Regions from separate parts of the Streptomyces sp. NPDC046712 genome, predicted to be linked through region 2. Evidence: riboswitches for the same ligand, from Rfam matches in the RefSeq annotation. Region 2 holds a riboswitch; the other holds the start of a gene.
What was found. Region 2 has a riboswitch for glycine ahead of gcvP (aminomethyl-transferring glycine dehydrogenase). Riboswitches for the same ligand answer to the same signal wherever they lie in the genome.
Positions count from the first base shown of each region.

Region 1: it holds a riboswitch for glycine, as region 2 does, so the genes downstream of both, gcvT (glycine cleavage system aminomethyltransferase GcvT) here and gcvP (aminomethyl-transferring glycine dehydrogenase) in region 2, are expected to answer to the same signal.

Region 1 is NZ_JBEYYW010000004.1:17,432-26,291, reverse strand. Features, by position in the region: gene ABZ939_RS06715 (L-serine ammonia-lyase) at 1-8, opposite strand, end outside; gene glyA (serine hydroxymethyltransferase) at 160-1,419, opposite strand; gene gcvH (glycine cleavage system protein GcvH) at 1,444-1,821, opposite strand; gene gcvT (glycine cleavage system aminomethyltransferase GcvT) at 1,910-3,034, opposite strand; glycine riboswitch at 3,204-3,316, opposite strand; gene ABZ939_RS06695 (AAA family ATPase) at 3,456-4,127, shown strand; gene ABZ939_RS06690 (enhanced serine sensitivity protein SseB) at 4,330-5,070, shown strand; gene ABZ939_RS06685 (enhanced serine sensitivity protein SseB C-terminal domain-containing protein) at 5,111-5,854, shown strand; gene ABZ939_RS06680 (ABC transporter permease) at 6,400-7,389, shown strand; gene ABZ939_RS06675 (ABC transporter substrate-binding protein) at 7,440-8,860, shown strand, end outside.
Region 2 is NZ_JBEYYW010000012.1:4,667-13,526, forward strand. Features, by position in the region: gene ABZ939_RS17550 (small basic family protein) at 1-154, shown strand, start outside; gene ABZ939_RS17555 (DUF881 domain-containing protein) at 160-1,005, shown strand; gene ABZ939_RS17560 (FHA domain-containing protein) at 1,088-2,005, shown strand; gene ABZ939_RS17565 (MerR family transcriptional regulator) at 2,035-2,778, shown strand; gene ABZ939_RS17570 (bifunctional nuclease family protein) at 2,832-3,305, shown strand; gene ABZ939_RS17575 (MerR family transcriptional regulator) at 3,543-4,166, shown strand; gene ABZ939_RS17580 (DNA polymerase IV) at 4,257-5,615, shown strand; gene ABZ939_RS17585 (PRC-barrel domain-containing protein) at 5,809-6,174, opposite strand; glycine riboswitch at 6,289-6,387, shown strand; gene gcvP (aminomethyl-transferring glycine dehydrogenase) at 6,567-8,860, shown strand, end outside.

The DNA of each region.
Region 1 (8,860 bases), on a different contig from region 2:
ATGGCCACGGGTGACTCCTTGTGGGGGCTAGACGCCGTTGTCTGCCGGGGTGGTGCAGAACGGAGCAGGAAACTGAGCGGGGAAACGGGCTGGGGCACCGCGCTCACTGTCCAGTGTGCGCGGTGCCCCGGAGCTTCGTACGAACAAAAGGGTACGAAATTACTTCAGGCCGGGGTACAGCGGGTGCTTCTCGGCGAGAGCGGTCACCCGGGCCTTGAGGGACTCGGCGTCGAAGCCGGGCTTCAGGGTCTCCGCGATGATGTCCGCGACCTCGGCGAAGTCCTCGGTGCCGAAACCGCGGGTCGCGAGCGCCGGCGTACCGATGCGCAGACCCGAGGTGACCATCGGCGGACGCGGGTCGTTCGGGATCGCGTTCCGGTTGACCGTGATGCCGACCTCGTGGAGGCGGTCCTCGGCCTGCTGGCCGTCCAGCTCGGAGTTGCGCAGGTCGACGAGGACCAGGTGCACGTCCGTGCCGCCGGACAGGACCGAGACACCGTGCGCGGTGACGTCGTCCCGGACCAGGCGCTCGGCGAGGATGCGGGCGCCGTCCAGGGTGCGCTGCTGGCGCTCCTTGAACTCCTCGGAGGCCGCGACCTTGAAGGAGACGGCCTTGGCCGCGATCACGTGCTCCAGCGGGCCGCCCTGGAAGCCGGGGAAGACCGAGGAGTTCAGCTTCTTCGCGAACTCCTTCTTGGCGAGGATGATGCCGCCGCGCGGACCGCCGAGGGTCTTGTGCGTGGTGGACGTCACGACGTCCGCGTACTCGACCGGGTTCGGGTGCAGACCGGCCGCGACGAGCCCGGCGAAGTGGGCCATGTCGACCCACAGGTACGCCTCGACCTCGTCGGCGATCCGGCGGAACTCGGCGAAGTCCAGCTGACGCGGGTAGGCGGACCAGCCCGCGATGATCACCTTGGGGCGGTGCTCCTTGGCGAGGCGCTCCACCTCGGCCATGTCGACCAGGCCGGCGTCGTCGACGTGGTACGCGACCACGTTGAACTGCTTGCCCGAGAAGTTCAGGCGCATGCCGTGGGTCAGGTGACCGCCGTGGGCCAGGTCCAGGCCCAGGATCGTGTCGCCGGGCTGGGCGATCGCGAACAGCGCGGCCTGGTTCGCGGAGGCGCCCGAGTGCGGCTGGACGTTGGCGTACTCGGCGCCGAACAGGTCCTTGATCCGGTCGATGGCGATCTGCTCGGCCACGTCGACGTGCTCGCAGCCGCCGTAGTAGCGGCGACCCGGGTAGCCCTCGGCGTACTTGTTGGTGAGGACCGAGCCCTGGGCCTCCATGACCGCGACCGGAGCGAAGTTCTCCGAGGCGATCATCTCGAGGGTGGACTGCTGGCGGTGGAGCTCGGCGTCGACAGCGGCGGCGACGTCCGGGTCCAGCTCGTGGAGAGGGGTGTTCAGAAGCGACATGAATCGATCCCTAGGGGGTCTCGGTTAGCCGGCGGTGAATGCGGTGTACTCGTCGGCGGTGAGCAGGTCCTCCGGCTCGCCCTCGAGGCGCACCTTGAACAGCCAGCCACCCTCGAACGGTGCGGTGTTCACCAGGGAGGGGTCGTCCACGACGTCCTGGTTGGCCTCGACGACCTCGCCGGTCACCGGCGCGTACAGGTCGCTGACGGACTTGGTGGACTCCAGCTCGCCACAGGACTCGCCCGCGGTCACCGTGTCACCGACCTCCGGGAGCTGAACGAACACGACGTCGCCGAGGGCGTTCGCCGCGTGCTCCGTGATGCCGACGGTCGCGACGCCGTCAACGACGTCCGACAGCCACTCGTGCTCCTTGCTGTAGCGAAGCTGCTGGGGGTTGCTCATGTCGTGATTCTCCTGGATCGGGGGAGTGCTGATGTACGCGGGTCTTACGGGATGAGACGAGGAGTGAGACGTTCGGGCGTGTGAAACGTCACTTCTGGCGCTTGTAGAAGGGCAGCGCGACGACCTCGTACGGCTCGTGGGTGCCGCGGATGTCCACACCTACACCCTGCGTGCCGGGCTCGGCGTGCGCCGCGTCCACGTACGCCATGGCGATCGGCTTTCCGAGGGTCGGGGACGGGGCACCGGAGGTGACCTCGCCGACGACCTGGCCGTCCGCCACGACCGCCATGCCGGCGCGCGGGACGCGGCGGCCCTCGGCGATCAGGCCGACGAGCTTGCGCGGCGGGTTGGAGGCGGCGCGCTCGGCGGCGGCCTCCAGGGCCTTGCGGCCGACGAAGTCGCCGTCGTTGGTCGTCTTCTCGAACTTCACGACCCGGCCGAGGCCCGCGTCGAACGGGGTGAGGGCGGTGGTCAGCTCGTGCCCGTACAGCGGCATGCCCGCCTCCAGGCGGAGCGTGTCACGGCAGGACAGGCCGCAGGGGATCAGGCCGACCGGGGCGCCCGCCTCGGTCAGCGCCTTCCACACGCCCTCGGCGTGCTCGGGCTTCAGGAACAGCTCGAAGCCGTCCTCGCCGGTGTAGCCGGTACGGGCGATCAGCGCGGGGACCCCGGCGACCGTGCCGGGCAGGCCGGCGTAGTACTTCAGACCGTCCAGGTCGGCGTCGGTGAGCGACTTCAGGATGCCGGGGGACTCCGGGCCCTGGACGGCGATCAGGGCGTACGCGTCGCGGTCGTCCCGCACCTCGGCGTCGAAACCGGCCGCGCGCTCGGTGAGCGCGTCGAGGACGATCTGGGCGTTGGAGGCGTTGGCGACGACCATGTACTCCGTCTCGCCCAGGCGGTAGACGATCAGGTCGTCGAGGATGCCGCCGTCCTCCTGGCAGATCATCGTGTAGCGGGCGCGGCCCGGGCCCACCGTCGAGATGTTGCCGACGAGGGCGAAGTCGAGGAGTTCGACGGCCTGCGGACCGGTGACGGTGATCTCGCCCATGTGGGAGAGGTCGAAGAGGCCCGCCTTGGTGCGGACGGCGTTGTGCTCGTCGCGCTCGCTGCCGTAGCGCAGCGGCATGTCCCAGCCCGCGAAGTCGGTCATGGTCGCGCCCAGCGAACGATGCAGCGCATCGAGGGCGGTCAGGCGGGGGGCGTTGCTCATGGGGTGGCTCCCGGGTCCCAGGGGCGTGCAGGGCACGACATGCATGACGGGTGAGGACAATCCTCCCCATCTGTCATGGAACCTGAGAGGTTCACCGAGGGCATCCTCGGCTTGCACCTTGGGTGGAGCCGCGCCGGACACGCCGGGACGGTTCACTTTTCAGATCTGCCTCATCCACGCGGTACGGGGCCTGAGAGATTCAAGGGAGGGTCTTGCTCCTTCGGCGCCCGGACTGCTACAGCACTGCTACAGCCCTGTCCGGGACTCTCCCGCGCGGATTCGAGCGGCCAGTATGTGGTTGTGTGCGCTTGGCGCGCACATCATTGCATGGCGGGTCTGATCGGCAAATCGCTTGTGCCTCATTACCGTTTCTTTACACTTCTTGGGCAAGGGTCCTCAGGACCCGACAGGGGGAGAGGCGATGACGTTTCAGCACACCGGCGCATACGCGTCAGGTACGGGCATACGAGCCCAGCGCGCCCGGGCGAGGACCCGCAGGCGCTCCCGTGTCACGCCCCTGCTGCGCGATCTGCGCGAGCGGGGCGGCCGGGGCCCCCGTGCGCTCTGCTTCGCCGCCGGTGACCTCGTCGTCGTCTCCGGACTGCCCGGCAGCGGAAAGTCGACGCTCATGCGGCGTGCGGCGGAGGGCCTGGGCATCGATTCGCAGGACGCCCGCGAGCGCTGGGAAGCACGACTGCCCCGCTTTCTGCCGTACGCCGTCTACCGCCCGCTGGCCCGTATCGCCCACTACGCCGGGCTGCGCCGGGCCCTGCGCTCCGGGCGGAGCGTGATCGTGCACGACTGCGGCACGCAGTCCTGGGTGCGGAACTGGCTCGCCCGCGAGGCCCGCCGCCGGGGCCGCGCCCTGCACCTGGTCCTGCTCGACGTCACACCGGCCGCCGCCCGGGAGGGTCAGCGCGAGCGCGGCCGCGGGGTGTCGGGATACGCCTTCGCCCGGCACCGTCGCGCCGTCGGACGGCTGCTGCACTCCGTCGAGTCCGGCCGCCTGCCGCGCGGCTGCGCCTCGGCGACCCTGCTCGACAGGGACGCGGCGGGCGCCCTGCGGAGGATTTCGTTCCGAGACGCGGGCTAGGGCCTGTCCGACCCTGATCCGCCGGAGAGGCCCTAGGGCCTGTCCGGCGGACAGGCCCTGGGGCCGGCCGATCCGGACCGGGGTGCTCCGTACGCTTTTGGCCACGGCGGTGCCGGGGCGGCGTTAGGGTTCTGCCCCGAGGGCGCCGCGACCAGGGTGTGCGAGACGCGACCTTGGCGCGCGAGAAGGGGAACCGAGAACCGTGGACGTCACATGGCCGGGCAATGAGCTCGAAGAGGTGCTGGCCGCCTCGCTCGGCAACCCCGCCGCCGGGGGCCGGCTCGTCGAGGTGCTCGGACGGAGCCCCGTCTGGGTGCCCTTGCCCAACGGCGGCAGCCCCGAGAGCCGGGACCTCGATCTCCCCACGATGGAGATCGACGGACTGCCCTACGTCCCCGTCTTCAGCTCCGAGCAGCAATTCCTGGCCTGTGTCGGCGCCCACATGTCCTTCACCGTCGCCCCCGCCCGCGAATTCGCCCGCGGTCTGCCCCCGCAGCTCGGCATCGCGGTGAACCCCGGCGGCACGGTCGGCGCCCCGCTGCCCCCGCCCGCCGTCGCCGAGCTGTGCCGGGTCGGCCGCACCCCGCTGGACGGCCCCGCGAGCGGCGGCCGGGTCCGGCTGTTCGAGCCCGACTGGCAGGACGACCCCGTCGACTTCCTCGCCGCCGCCTCCGCCGAGTTCGAGGCCACCGGAGTCGTCGTCACCGCGCGCCGCGCCCTGGCCAGCGTCGAGGGCACCGAACCGGCGCTCTTCGTCGGCGTCCAGCTCGCCGCCTGGGACGGCATCGACCGGAACGCCCCGCTCGACGCGCTCGGCCGCGCGCTGGGCCGGGTCGAGGTGGCCTGGCCGGTCAATCTCATCCTGCTGGACGTTGCGCAGGACCCGGTCGGCGACTGGATGCTGGAGCAGGTGCGCCCCTTCTATCAGCGGGCCTCCGCGTAATTAAGCTGGTTCGGTGGACGGAAGAGGGGCGGGACCCAGGGTGAGCGCGTCAGGCACCGCTGCGGCCGGACAGGTCGAGCACATGCTGCGCCAGGTGGCACCCGGACGCTACGACGCGTACGAACAACTGCTGCACGCCCTCGCCGACGGCACGGTGTGGATGCTGCTCTGGCAGGGTGCGCCCGGCTCGCCCGACGCCCAGTACGGGAACATGGAGGTCGACGGCTTCGGGTACGCCCCGTGCGTCACCTCCGCCCAGGAGCTCGCGGCGTCCGGCTGGACCCGCGCCCACGAGGTGGTCACGGGTCGCGACATCGCCCGCGCCCTCTACCCGGACCGCTGGGGCATCTGGCTCAACCCGCACGACCCGAACGGCGGCGTCGGCATCCCCTGGGCCGATCTCCGGCGGATCGCCACCGGTCTGGACCGGATGCCCGCCGGGCCCCTGCGGCTGTCCGAACCCGCTCTGGAAATCCCGCAGTTCTATGCCCTGCTGACCCAGAACGCCCATCGGACCCCGTCCGTACGGGCGTTGCGCCGCGCCTGGGTGCAACCCGCGCTGGGCTCCCCCTACCTCGCCATCGGTCTCGACCTGTACGACACCTCCGCCGCCTCCGTCGACGCGGTGCGGGCCATGATGCGTCAGTCGATCTCCGCGGTCCCCGACGGGCTGCCCGTCTCGACGGTCGCGATGTCCGACGAGTACGACCCGGTGGCGATGTGGCTGCGGGCCAACGCGCGTCCGTTCTACGACCGCGACGCGCATGTCCCGGTCTACCGCTGAGACCTGAGACGGGACCTCCGACGAGACCTCGGACCAGGCTCCGGCGAGGGCCCGAGGAGACCCCGTACGAGGCTCCGACGAGACCAGGAGGAGATCTGACGCCACGTCCGCATCGCGAGACGTCTGTCCGAAAAGGCCGCACCGAGAACCTCGGTGCGGCCTTCGTCGTCCTCGGCGAATCCACCCAAAAAGCGGCCAGGAAGGCCCTGTTGGCCGTGATGTCCGTTCCGCGCCGAACGGGCGGTGTTGCTTCGCTCAGCAGATCTGCCGGTCCGGATAACGGAAGGCTTCGGGCCACATCACGGTTGCGCATCACATCCCCGGCAGGTCTGGCGGGTGATCGTGAGCCCGATGAAGACTCCCCCCAACCGAGAGCCGGACGGCCCGCGACCACCAGCTCTTCACATGCACTTCAGACGCTCTTCGCAGTAATCCGTACGCAACAAACGCACCCGTTCGCACCATCAGCGACACCGATGTGAGACAAGCCGCTACAGCGGCGGGCATGGGCCGGCCACCGTCGGCCGAGAGGGGTCCCCACCACGATGACGGCACCACTGCACGACACGGCCGCGGACGAAATCGCAGCCGTCGCCGCCAAAGTCCCTGCCAAGGCCATCGAGGGCCGTTCTCCCGGCCGAATCGCATGGACCCGCCTCAAGCGCGACAAGGTCGCACTGACAGGCGCGTTCCTCGTGCTCTTCCTCATTCTCGTCGCGGTCTTCGCGCCGCAGATCGTCAGCCTCCTGGGCCACCCGCCGAACGAGTTCCACGAGGACATGCTCGACCCCGACCTGGGCATCCCCAAGGGAGCCTTCGGCGGCATGAGTTCCGACTTCCTGCTGGGCGTGGAGCCGACCAACGGGCGCGACGTCTTCAGTCGCATCGTCTACGGGGCGCGCATCTCGCTCCTCGTCGCCTTCCTGGCCGCCTTCGTCTCCGTCATCATCGGCAGCATCCTGGGCGCCGTCGCCGGATTCTTCGGCGGCTGGGTCGACGGGATCATCAGCCGTCTGATGGACCTGCTGCTCGCCTTCCCGCAGCTGCTCTTCACCATCGCGCTGGTCTCCGTGGTCCCCAACTCGCTGTGGGGACTCACCGGCACCGGCGTCCGCATGGGCGTACTGATCGTCGTCATCGGCTTCTTCGGCTGGCCGTACATCGGCCGCATCGTCCGGGGCCAGACGATCTCGCTGCGCGAACGGGAGTACGTCGAGGCCGCCCGGTCCCTGGGCGCCGGCCGCGGCTACATCCTGCGCAAGGAGCTCCTGCCCAACCTGGTCGCCCCGATCCTCGTCTACACGACGCTGATCATCCCGACCAACATCCTCACCGAGGCGGCCCTGAGCTTCCTGGGCGCCGGCGTCAAGCCGCCCACCGCGTCCTGGGGAAAGATGCTCTCCGACGCCGTCCCGATCTACCAGGCGGACCCGACGTTCATGGTGGTCCCCGGTCTCGCGATCTTCGTCACCGTCCTTGCGTTCAACCTCTTCGGGGACGGGCTGCGTGACGCACTCGACCCCAAGGGCAGCTGAACCGATTCACCTGATTCACCTGAATCCATTCCTGAGGAGGTTGGAACACAGTGGTCCGTAGAAAGAAGGCAGCAGCGCTCACCGCGCTCGTCGCCGCGCTCTCCCTGACTGCGGCGTGCGGCGGCGGCAGCGACGACAGCGGCAAGGGGAAGGACGCCGCCGGCGCCGGGTTCGACGCGGCGACCAAGGGTGTCGTCAACGTGTCCGACAAGAAGGGCGGCGAGCTCAAGCTCTGGTCGCCCCAGGACGTCGACTACCTGGACCCGGCGCGCGCCTACTACGGCTTCGTCTGGAACATGCAGCGCCTGTACATCCGTCAGCTGCTCGCGTACGACAGCAAGCCGGGCGAGGCGGGCACCAAGCTGGTCCCGGACCTCGCCGAGGCGCTGCCGGTCCTGAGCAACGGCGGCAAGACGTACACGCTGAAGCTGAAGGACGGCGTCAAGTTCGAGGACGGCACGCCCGTCACCTCCAAGGACATCAAGTACGGCATCGAGCGCGTCTTCGCGCAGGACGTGCTGTCCGGCGGTCCGACGTACCTGATCGACATCCTCGACCAGGGCCAGAAGTACCCCGGCCCGTACAAGGACAAGGCCGCCGACAAGCTCGGCCTGAAGTCGGTCCAGACCCCCGACGACAAGACCATCGTCTTCAACCTGGCGAAGCCGAACTCGGACTTCTCCTACCTGCTGGCGATGCCGTCCTCCTCGCCGGTCCCGATGGCCAAGGACACGGGCGCGAAGTACACCAACAAGCCGCTGTCCACCGGCCCGTACAAGGTGACCAGCTTCACCGCCGGCAAGGGCGCGACCTTCGAGCGCAACCCGCACTGGGACCCGAAGACCGACACGATCCGCAAGGGTCTGCCGGACAAGATCTCCTTCACGGTGACCACCAACGCCGAAGACATGGACCAGCGCCTGCTGTCCGGTGACATCGACCTCGCGGTCGACGGCACGGGTGTCCAGGACGCCGCGAAGATCAAGATCCTGCAGAACCCGAAGCTGAAGGCCAACGCGGACAACCCGTTCACGGGCTACATCCGTTACATGGTCTTCCCGCAGACGGTGGCGCCGTTCGACAACGTCGAGTGCCGCAAGGCCGTCATCTACGCGGCCGACCCGAAGTCCCTGCAGACCGCCCGTGGCGGCCCGACCTCCGGTGACCTCGGCGCCAACATGCTGCCGCCCGGCATCCCCGGCTCCGACAAGTCGTACGACCCGTACGGCCTGACCGGCGGCAAGCCGCAGATCGACAAGGCCAAGGCCGCCCTCGCCGCCTGTGGCAAGCCGAACGGCTTCAAGACCACGATCGCGGTCCGCAACAACCGCAAGGCCGAGGTCAAGACGGCCGAGTCCCTGCAGGCCGCGCTGAAGGCCGTGGGCATCGACGCCTCGATCGACCAGTACGACGGCAAGCTCTCCTCCTCCACGATCGGTTCGCCCGAGAACGTGAAGAAGAAGGGCTACGG
Region 2 (8,860 bases):
CTTCCTGTCCAACGTGGTCGTGGCGGCCCTGATCGTCTTCCTCGGCGACAAGCTGGGCGTCGGCGCGCAGCTGTCGACCGGTGTCGTCGTCGTGCTCGGCATCCGGATCTTCTCCAACGCCGCCGCCATCCGGCGGCACGTCTTCCGGGCGTGACGCCGATGAGCAACGACGCGCACCCCCAGACGCCGGAGAACCCGGACGACGACAACAAGCCGACCCCGGCAACCCCGGCGACGCCCGCGACGCCCGTGACACCTGAGACCCCCGCCGCCCCCGAGCAGCAGCTGACCGGGCGGCAGCGCCTGGCCGCGGGGCTCTGGCCGCCGCGGGTGAGCCGGGCCCAACTCATCGTCGCCCTGCTGCTGTTCGTGCTCGGTCTGGGCCTTGCCATTCAGGTCCGCTCCACCAGCGACAACAGTGCGCTGCGGGGCGCCCGTCAGGAGGACCTCGTCCGCATCCTCGACGAGCTCGACGACCGTACGCAGCGCCTGGAGGACGAGAAGACGCGCCTGGAGAGCCAGCGCTCCGAGCTGGAGTCCAGCTCGGACCAGGCCGAGGAGGCGCGCAAGCAGACCCAGGAGAAGGAGCGTCAGCTCGGCATCCTGGCCGGCACGGTCGCCGCGGAGGGTCCGGGCATCACGCTCACCGTCGCGGGCGCCTCGGCCGCGGTCGAGTCGGACATGCTGCTCGACGCCATCCAGGAGCTGCGGGCCGCGGGCGCCGAGGCGATCCAGATCAACGACGTACGGGTGGTTGCGGACAGCTACTTCACCGGTGCGGGCAGCGACATAGAGATCGATGGAACGAAGGTGACCGCTCCATACGTCTTCAAGGTCATCGGCAAGCCCGAGGATCTCGAGCCCGCGCTCAACATCCCCGGTGGAGTCGTCCAGACACTGGAGAAGGAGCAGGCCACAGCGACCGTGGCCCGGTCCGAGAAGATCGTTGTGGATGCCTTGCGACCTGCGAAGCGGCCTGACTACGCTCAGTCGTCCTCGCAGTGAGGCGGGGGTGCATGGCGGTCGCGCGACAAGGGGAAGACGTTGCGGGGGGTCGCCGCACCACAAGCGTGGTGCGTGGTGGAAACTGTCCGGAGGATACGGACGTTGTGAAGGTGTCCGGGTCGGCAGGTGTGTTCATTCAGGGTTCGTCCTGCCCCACGGGCGGGTCTGTTTCGGTCAAGGGGAATCGCCCGTGAGTTTTTTTGCGAAGTTGTTCGGCAAGAGCGCACGCGAGGACGGCGGCAACGCCAAGCACCGCGCGCCGCGCCACGCCCAGAGCGAGGAGCAGGGGGGCGAGCGTCCGCTGTTCCGCGATGAGGTCGACGGCCAGGGCGCGTCGTCTGTTGACCCTGCCGGTGCCGGGCGCATAGGTTTCGGAGAACCATCAACCTCAGGTACGGGTGGAGGGTTCACCCCCGATCCGTATGCGACCCAGACCTCCGCGGGTCAGCCGCGGCAGGAGGATGCGTCCATGCCGGTGTGTACGAGGTGCGGTCACCGCAACGCCGCGGACAGCCGTTTCTGCTCCCACTGCGGCACGCCGCTGCGGGGCGGGGCGCCCGTGGAGCGCGCGTCCGAGACGACGTCGACGATCTCGATCTCGGGCCTCGAGGCGTACGACGCCGAGGTCACCGGTCAGACCGCGATGCCGTCCCTTTCGCCGGAGGCCCTGGCGGCCGTCGAGGCACTGCCGGCCGGATCGGCGCTCCTCGTCGTGCGCCGCGGCCCGAACTCGGGCAGCCGCTTCCTGCTGGACAGCGAGCTGACCACGGCCGGCCGTCACCCGCAGAGCGACATCTTCCTCGACGACTTCACCGTGTCGCGGCGCCATGTCGAGTTCCGGCGGGCGCAGGACGGCAGCTTCACTGTCGCCGATGTCGGCAGCCTCAACGGCACGTACGTCAACCGTGAGCCGATCGACTCGGTCGTTCTGTCCAACGGCGACGAGGTGCAGATCGGCAAGTACCGGCTGGTCTTCTATTCGAGCCAGCGGGGCGTGTGACGCCTCGGGAAAGCCTTCAGGGAAGGTCCATGCTGCGAACACCGACGGGCGGTGCCGGACACGGCGCCGCCACCGCGGGCGACCGGCTGGTCAGCATCGGGACGGTGCTGAACCAACTGCGTGACGAGTTTCCCGAAGTGACCATTTCCAAGATCCGGTTCCTGGAGGCCGAGGGGCTCGTCGAGCCTCGGCGGACGGCCTCCGGATACCGGAAGTTCAGCCCGCAGGACGTGGAGCGGCTCGCTCAGATCCTGCGGATGCAGCGGGACCACTATCTTCCGCTGAAGGTCATCCGGGAGCATCTCGACGCCCTCGCCCGGGGCGAGCAGATCAAGCTCCCGTCCCCCAGCCCGCAGCGGGATCTGCTCGACGGCGCCTGGGAAGCGGAGAGCGACCGTCCGACCGCCGCGCGGGTGGGGCGGGCCGAGCTGCTCGCCGCCGCGGAGGTGACCGAGGAAGAACTCGCCGAGTGGGAGTCCTACGGGCTCATCGCCGCGGGAGCCGAGGGCGGCTACGACGCCGAGGCGGTCACGGTCGCCAAGCTTGTCGCGGATCTGGGGAGATTCGGTCTGGAACCGCGACACCTCCGGGCGGTCAAAGCGGCCGCCGACCGGGAGGCGGGTCTGGTCGAACAGGTGGTCGCGCCGCTGCGCCGGCACCGTAATCCGCAGACCAGAGCCCATGCGGAGGCCACCGTCAAGGAGCTCGCAGGGCTCTCCGTGCGGCTTCACGCAGCACTGGTCCAGACCGCCCTGGGGCTCCGGCTGCAGTGATCTTGTGGGGGCCCGACTACCCAAACCGGTCGACCACGTCCTAGGGTTGCTGTGTGAACGAGCTCGACGTTGTGGGTGTCCGGGTGGAAATGCCCTCCAACCAGCCGATCGTGCTCCTGCGTGAAGTGGGAGGCGATCGGTACCTCCCCATCTGGATCGGACCGGGTGAGGCGACCGCGATCGCCTTCGCCCAGCAGGGCATGGCCCCTGCCAGGCCGCTGACGCACGACCTTTTCAAGGATGTCCTTGAAGCCGTGGGCCAGGAGCTCACGGAGGTCCGCATCACGGATCTCCGTGAAGGTGTCTTCTACGCGGAGCTGGTCTTCGCCAGCGGCGTAGAGGTGAGCGCCCGGCCGTCCGACGCGATAGCGCTGGCCCTGCGCACCGGGACGCCGATCTTCGGCAGTGACGGTGTGCTCGACGACGCCGGTATCGCGATTCCGGATGAGCAGGAGGACGAGGTGGAGAAGTTCCGCGAGTTCCTCGACCAGATCTCCCCGGAGGACTTCGGGTCCAGCAGCCAGTGAGGTCCAGCGGCCGTTGAAGGCCGGTGAGGCCAGGGAAGTGGGCCGGCTGTGGGCTGGTCGTCGGCCGTCGCGCGCCGGGTGCGGTCAGAGCATTCGAGTAGCCTTTCCCCGGAGAGAGTCACGGGAAACCACTCTCAGGGTGATTATCACTCGGCGTGCCGAGTGTGGCGATCGTTGACGCACCCCGAGTGACTGCCTACCTTCGTGTGGGCAGGTCAAGGACGGAGGGTCGGCGTGATGAGCAGCGGCGACGGTACGGCAGGGGGCTCTCTCGGGCGTGCGCCCGCGGAGAGCGGTCCGTATCCGCTTCACGGCAGTGGGGGCGACTTCGGTACGGACGCGAGTGCGAGCGCGGCGGCCGGGACGGACGTGGTGGGATACCGCGGTCCGACGGCCTGCGCGGCGGCCGGGATCACCTACCGCCAACTGGACTACTGGGCGCGTACCGGGCTTGTCGAGCCGAGCGTGCGGCCCGCGTACGGATCCGGGACGCAGCGGCTGTACAGCTTTCGCGATGTCGTCGTTCTCAAGATCGTCAAGCGGTTCCTGGACACCGGGGTCGCGCTGCAGAACATCCGGGCCGCCGTGCAGCACCTGCGGGCCCGCGGCTTCCGTGACCTGGAGCGGATGACGCTGATGAGCGACGGGGCCACGGTCTACGAGTGCTCCTCGCCCGACGAGGTCGTCGACCTGCTCCAGGGCGGACAGGGGGTCTTCGGGATCGCGGTGGGCGTGGTCTGGCGCGACGTGGAGGCGGCGCTCTCGCAGCTGCACGGGGAGCGCGTCGACACCGGTGAGACGCTGATCGGCCACAACCCGGGCGACGAGCTCGCGCGGCGGCGGCGCGACCGGGCGGTCTGAGCGTCCGCCGGGTCCCGTGCCTGCGGGGCTGGGGCACGCCCGTACGTGAGTGCGGGTCGATTGTCAGTGGCGTAGGGCAGCATCGGAGATGTGAGAGCCGCGCCCACGATTCTGCATCTGGACATGGATGCCTTCTTCGCCGCCGCCGAGCAGGCGGCGAAACCGAGTCTGCGCGGAAAGCCGGTGGTGGTCGGGGGTCTGGGCCCGCGCGGGGTCGTCGCCACCGCCTCGTACGAGGCGCGGCGGTTCGGGGTCCACTCCGCGATGCCGATGGCGCAGGCCCGGCGACTGGCGCCCAACGCCGCGTACCTTGTGCCGCGCTTCGGCTTCTATCGGGCGATCAGCGAGCAGGTCATGGAGCTCCTCGGGCGGCTGTCGCCGCTGGTGGAGCCGCTGAGCCTGGACGAGGCCTTCGTCGACCTGGAGGCCGGGGGTGTGGCCGACGACAGCGCGAGCGCGCGCGAGGCTGGTGAGCGGCTGCGCAGGGACATTCTCGGCACCACGGGGCTGACGGGGTCGGTGGGGCTCGCAGGGTCGAAGATGCTGGCCAAGATCGCCTCGGAGGAGGCCAAGCCTGACGGCCTGGTGCTGATCGAGCCGGGGACCGAGCGGGAGCTCCTGGGGCCGAAGTCGGTGCGGATCCTGCCGGGGGTCGGGCCGGCCACCGGGGAGCATCTGCGGCGGGCCGGGATGACGACGGTGTCGGACCTCGCGGAAGCGGGTGAGGACGAGCTTGTACGGCTCCTTGGGCGGGCGCACGGGGCCTCCCTGTACCGGATGGCCCACGGGTACGACGATCGGCCCGTGGTGGCCGAGCGGGACGCGAAGTCGGTGTCGGTGGAGGACACCTTCGACGTGGACCTGCACGACCGGGTGCGGATCCGGATCGAGGTGGAGCGGCTCGCGGAGCGGTGTGTGGGGAGGCTGCGGACCTCGGGGCACTCGGGGCGGACGATCGTCCTGAAGGTGCGGCGGTTCGACTTCTCGACGCTGACGCGCTCCGAGACGCTGCGCGGGCCGACGGACGACCTGGTGGTGGTGCGGGAGGCGGCGGGGCGGCTGCTCGAGGGGGTGGACACGACGGGTGGGGTCCGGCTGCTCGGCGTGGGGGTGAGCGGGCTCGCGGACTACACGCAGGAGGATCTGTTCGCGCAGGCGGCGGAGCCCTCGGAGCGGGCCGTGGAGGAGGTGCCCGTGGTGGAGGGCGCCGCTGAGCCGGAGACGCCCGCTCCCGAGCGGCGGTGGTCGCCCGGGCACGACGTACGGCACGTGGTGTACGGGGCCGGGTGGGTGCAGGGGAGCGGGGTGGGGCGGGTCACCGTGCGCTTCGAGGAGCCGGGGTCGGCGCCGGGGCGGGTGCGGACGTTTCTGGTGGACGATCCGGAGCTGGAGGCGGGGGAGCCGTTGCCTCTGGTGGGGGGCGGGGCGGGTACGGCGGCCGTCGCCTAGAGGGGTGCGCCCGGCCTTTCGGCCGGGCTTGTCGTTCCCACCCGCACCACCCGTGCAGACGAGATGACAGAGGTGCGGGTCTCCTCGTGGACGGCTGATCGCCGTCGGCGGCTGCGGGCCGACGACAGCTTCCCGCCGGGGAGCCGGTAGCTCCGGGGGGCCTCGCCCGCGCCGCCGCGTCGGGGGCGGCCTCTTAGGACTCCTCTTGGCCTGCCAGGCGGCCGAAGTCGTGGTCCGGGGGTGGTGGGGGGAGGGCGATGTTGTAGTGGCGGTAGAGCTGGAGTTCCTGCTCCGGGGAGAGGTGGCGGCCCACGCCGAAGTCCGGGGCGTCCTTGATCAGGGACCGGTCGTACGGGATGTGGAGGCCGTCGCTCGCCAGTTCGCTCGGCTCCAGGGGGACGAACGCGTCCCGGCTGAACAGGCCCGTGCGGACCGCGGCCCACTCGGGGACCCCCGTCGCGTCGTCCAGGTACACCTCGTCCACGGTCCCGATCTTGTGTCCCTCGCGGTCGAACGCCTTGCGGCCGATCAGGCTGCGCGGATCGATGTCGGTCTGCACGGTCCCTCCAACTGGTCGCAACTGCTCTACAAGGACTACGAAAGTGCACATCTGGGATGTCGGCCACTTGAGCGATGGAACCGGGAACGGCGCTGGTAGGCTGGCTGTGGCTGTCGACCCTGTGCGGGAGAGTCCTCCGGAGAAACCTTTCGGAGGCGCCGAAGGAGCAAATCCTCCCCGGAATCTCTCAGGCCCCTGTACCGCACGGACGAGGTCACTCTGGAAAGCAGGGCGGAAGTCCGACGGCATCCGCTCTCACCGACGGTGAAAACCGGCGAGCCCCTTCGGCATGCCGGTGAAGCTCTCAGGTTGAGATGACAGAGGGGGAGGCCGTCCGGGCACCCGCGCCGTGGTGCCTCTCGCAGGTCGTGACGACCAGGAGGCCTCCGTACATGACCGCAAACCGCACTCCGCTCTCCGAACTCGAACAGGGCATCCCGTTCGAGCAGCGGCACATCGGGCCCGACGCCGAAGCACGGGCCAAGATGCTCGCGCAGGTCGGCTACGGCTCCCTCGACGAGCTCACGGCCGCCGCCGTGCCGGACGTGATCAAGAACGCCGAGGCGCTGGGCCTGCCCTCCGCCCGCACAGAGGCAGAGGTCCTCGCCGAGCTGCGCGAGCTCGCCGACCGTAACCAGGTCCTCGCCCCGATGATCGGTCTGGGCTACTACGGCACCTTCACCCCGCCGGTGATCCTCCGCAACGTCATGGAGAACCCGGCCTGGTACACGGCGTACACGCCCTACCAGCCGGAGATCTCGCAGGGCCGTCTCGAGGCGCTGCTCAACTTCCAGACCGTGGTCGCCGACCTCACCGGTCTGCCCACCTCCGGCGCCTCGCTCCTCGACGAGGGCACCGCGGCCGCCGAGGCCATGGCGCTCGCCCGCCGCGTCGGCAAGGTCAAGAACGGTGTCTTCCTCGTCGACGCCGACGCCCTGCCGCAGACCATCGCCGTCATCGAGACCCGTGCCGAGCCGACCGGTGTCGAGGTCGTCGTCGCGGACCTGTCCGAGGGCATCCCCGCCGAGATCGCCGAGCGCGGCGTCTTCGGTGTGCTCATCCAGTACCCGGGTGCTTCCGGCGCCGTCCGCGACATCAAGCCGCTCATCGACGCCGCCCACGAGCTCGGCGCGATCGTCACCGTCGCCGCCGACCTGCTCGCGCTCACCCTCCTGACCTCGCCCGGCTCCCTCGGCGCCGACATCGCCGTCGGCACCACCCAGCGCTTCGGTGTGCCCATGGGCTTCGGCGGTCCGCACGCCGGTTACATGGCCGTCCAGGACAAGCACGCCCGCTCCCTGCCGGGTCGCCTCGTCGGCGTCTCCGTCGACGCCGACGGCAACAAGGCCTACCGCCTGGCCCTGCAGACCCGCGAGCAGCACATCCGCCGCGAGAAGGCCACCAGCAACATCTGCACCGCGCAGGTGCTGCTCGCCGTCATGGCCGGCATGTACGCCGTCTACCACGGCCCCGACGGCCTGAAGGGCATCGCGCAGCGCACCCACCGGTACGCCGCGATCCTCGCCGCGGGCCTGAAGGCCGGCGGTGTCGAGGTCGTCCACGGCGCCTTCTTCGACACCCTCACCGTCCGTGTGCCGGGCAAGGCAGCCGAGGCCGTCGCCGCCGCCCGCGAGGCCGGCGTCAACCTGTACCTCGTCGACGCCGACCACGTGTCGATCTCCTGCGACGAGACCACCGGGCGCGCCCAGCTCGCCGCCGTCTGGGGCGCCTTCGGTGTCGACGCCGACATCGAGGCCCTGGACGCCGCGACCGAGGACGCGCTGCCCGCCGCTCTGCTGCGCTCCGACGCGTACCTCACCCACCCGGTCTTCCACGCGCACCGGTCCGAGACGTCGATGCTGCGCTACCTGCGCAAGCTCGCCGACCGCGACTACGCGCTCGACCGCGGCATGATCCCGCTCGGCTCCTGCACCATGAAGCTGAACGCGACCACCGAGATGGAGCCGGTGACCTGGCCCGAGTTCGGCCAGATCCACCCCTTCGCCCCGGTCGAGCAGGCCCAGGGCTACCTCACGCTCATCACCGAGCTCGAGGAGCGCCTCGCCGAGGTCACCGGCTACGACAAGGTGTCGATCCAGCCCAACGCCGGTTCGCAGGGTGAGCTGGCCGGTCTGCTGGCCGTCCGCGCCTACCACCGCGCCAACGGCGACCTGCAGCGCACCGTCTGCCTCATCCCGTCCTCCGCGCACGGCACCAACGCCGCCTCCGCGGTGATGGCCGGCATGAAGGTCGTCGTCGTCAAGACCGCCGACGACGGCGAGGTCGACGTCGCGGACCTGCGCGCCAAGATCGAGCAGTACCGCGACGAGCTGTCCGTGCTGATGATCACCTACCCGTCCACGCACGGTGTGTTCGAGGAGCACGTCGCCGACATCTGCGCCGAGGTGCACGACGCCGGCGGTCAGGTGTACGTCGACGGCGCCAACCTCAACGCGCTGGTCGGTCTGGCCAAGCCGGGCAAGTTCGGCGGCGACGTCTCGCACCTGAACCTGCACAAGACCTTCTGCATCCCGCACGGTGGCGGCGGCCCCGGCGTCGGTCCGGTCGGTGTGCGCGCGCACCTCGCCCCGTACCTGCCGAACCACCCGCTGCAGCCCACCGCGGGGCCCGAGACGGGCGTCGGCCCGATCTCGGCCGCCCCGTGGGGCTCGGCCGGCATCCTGCC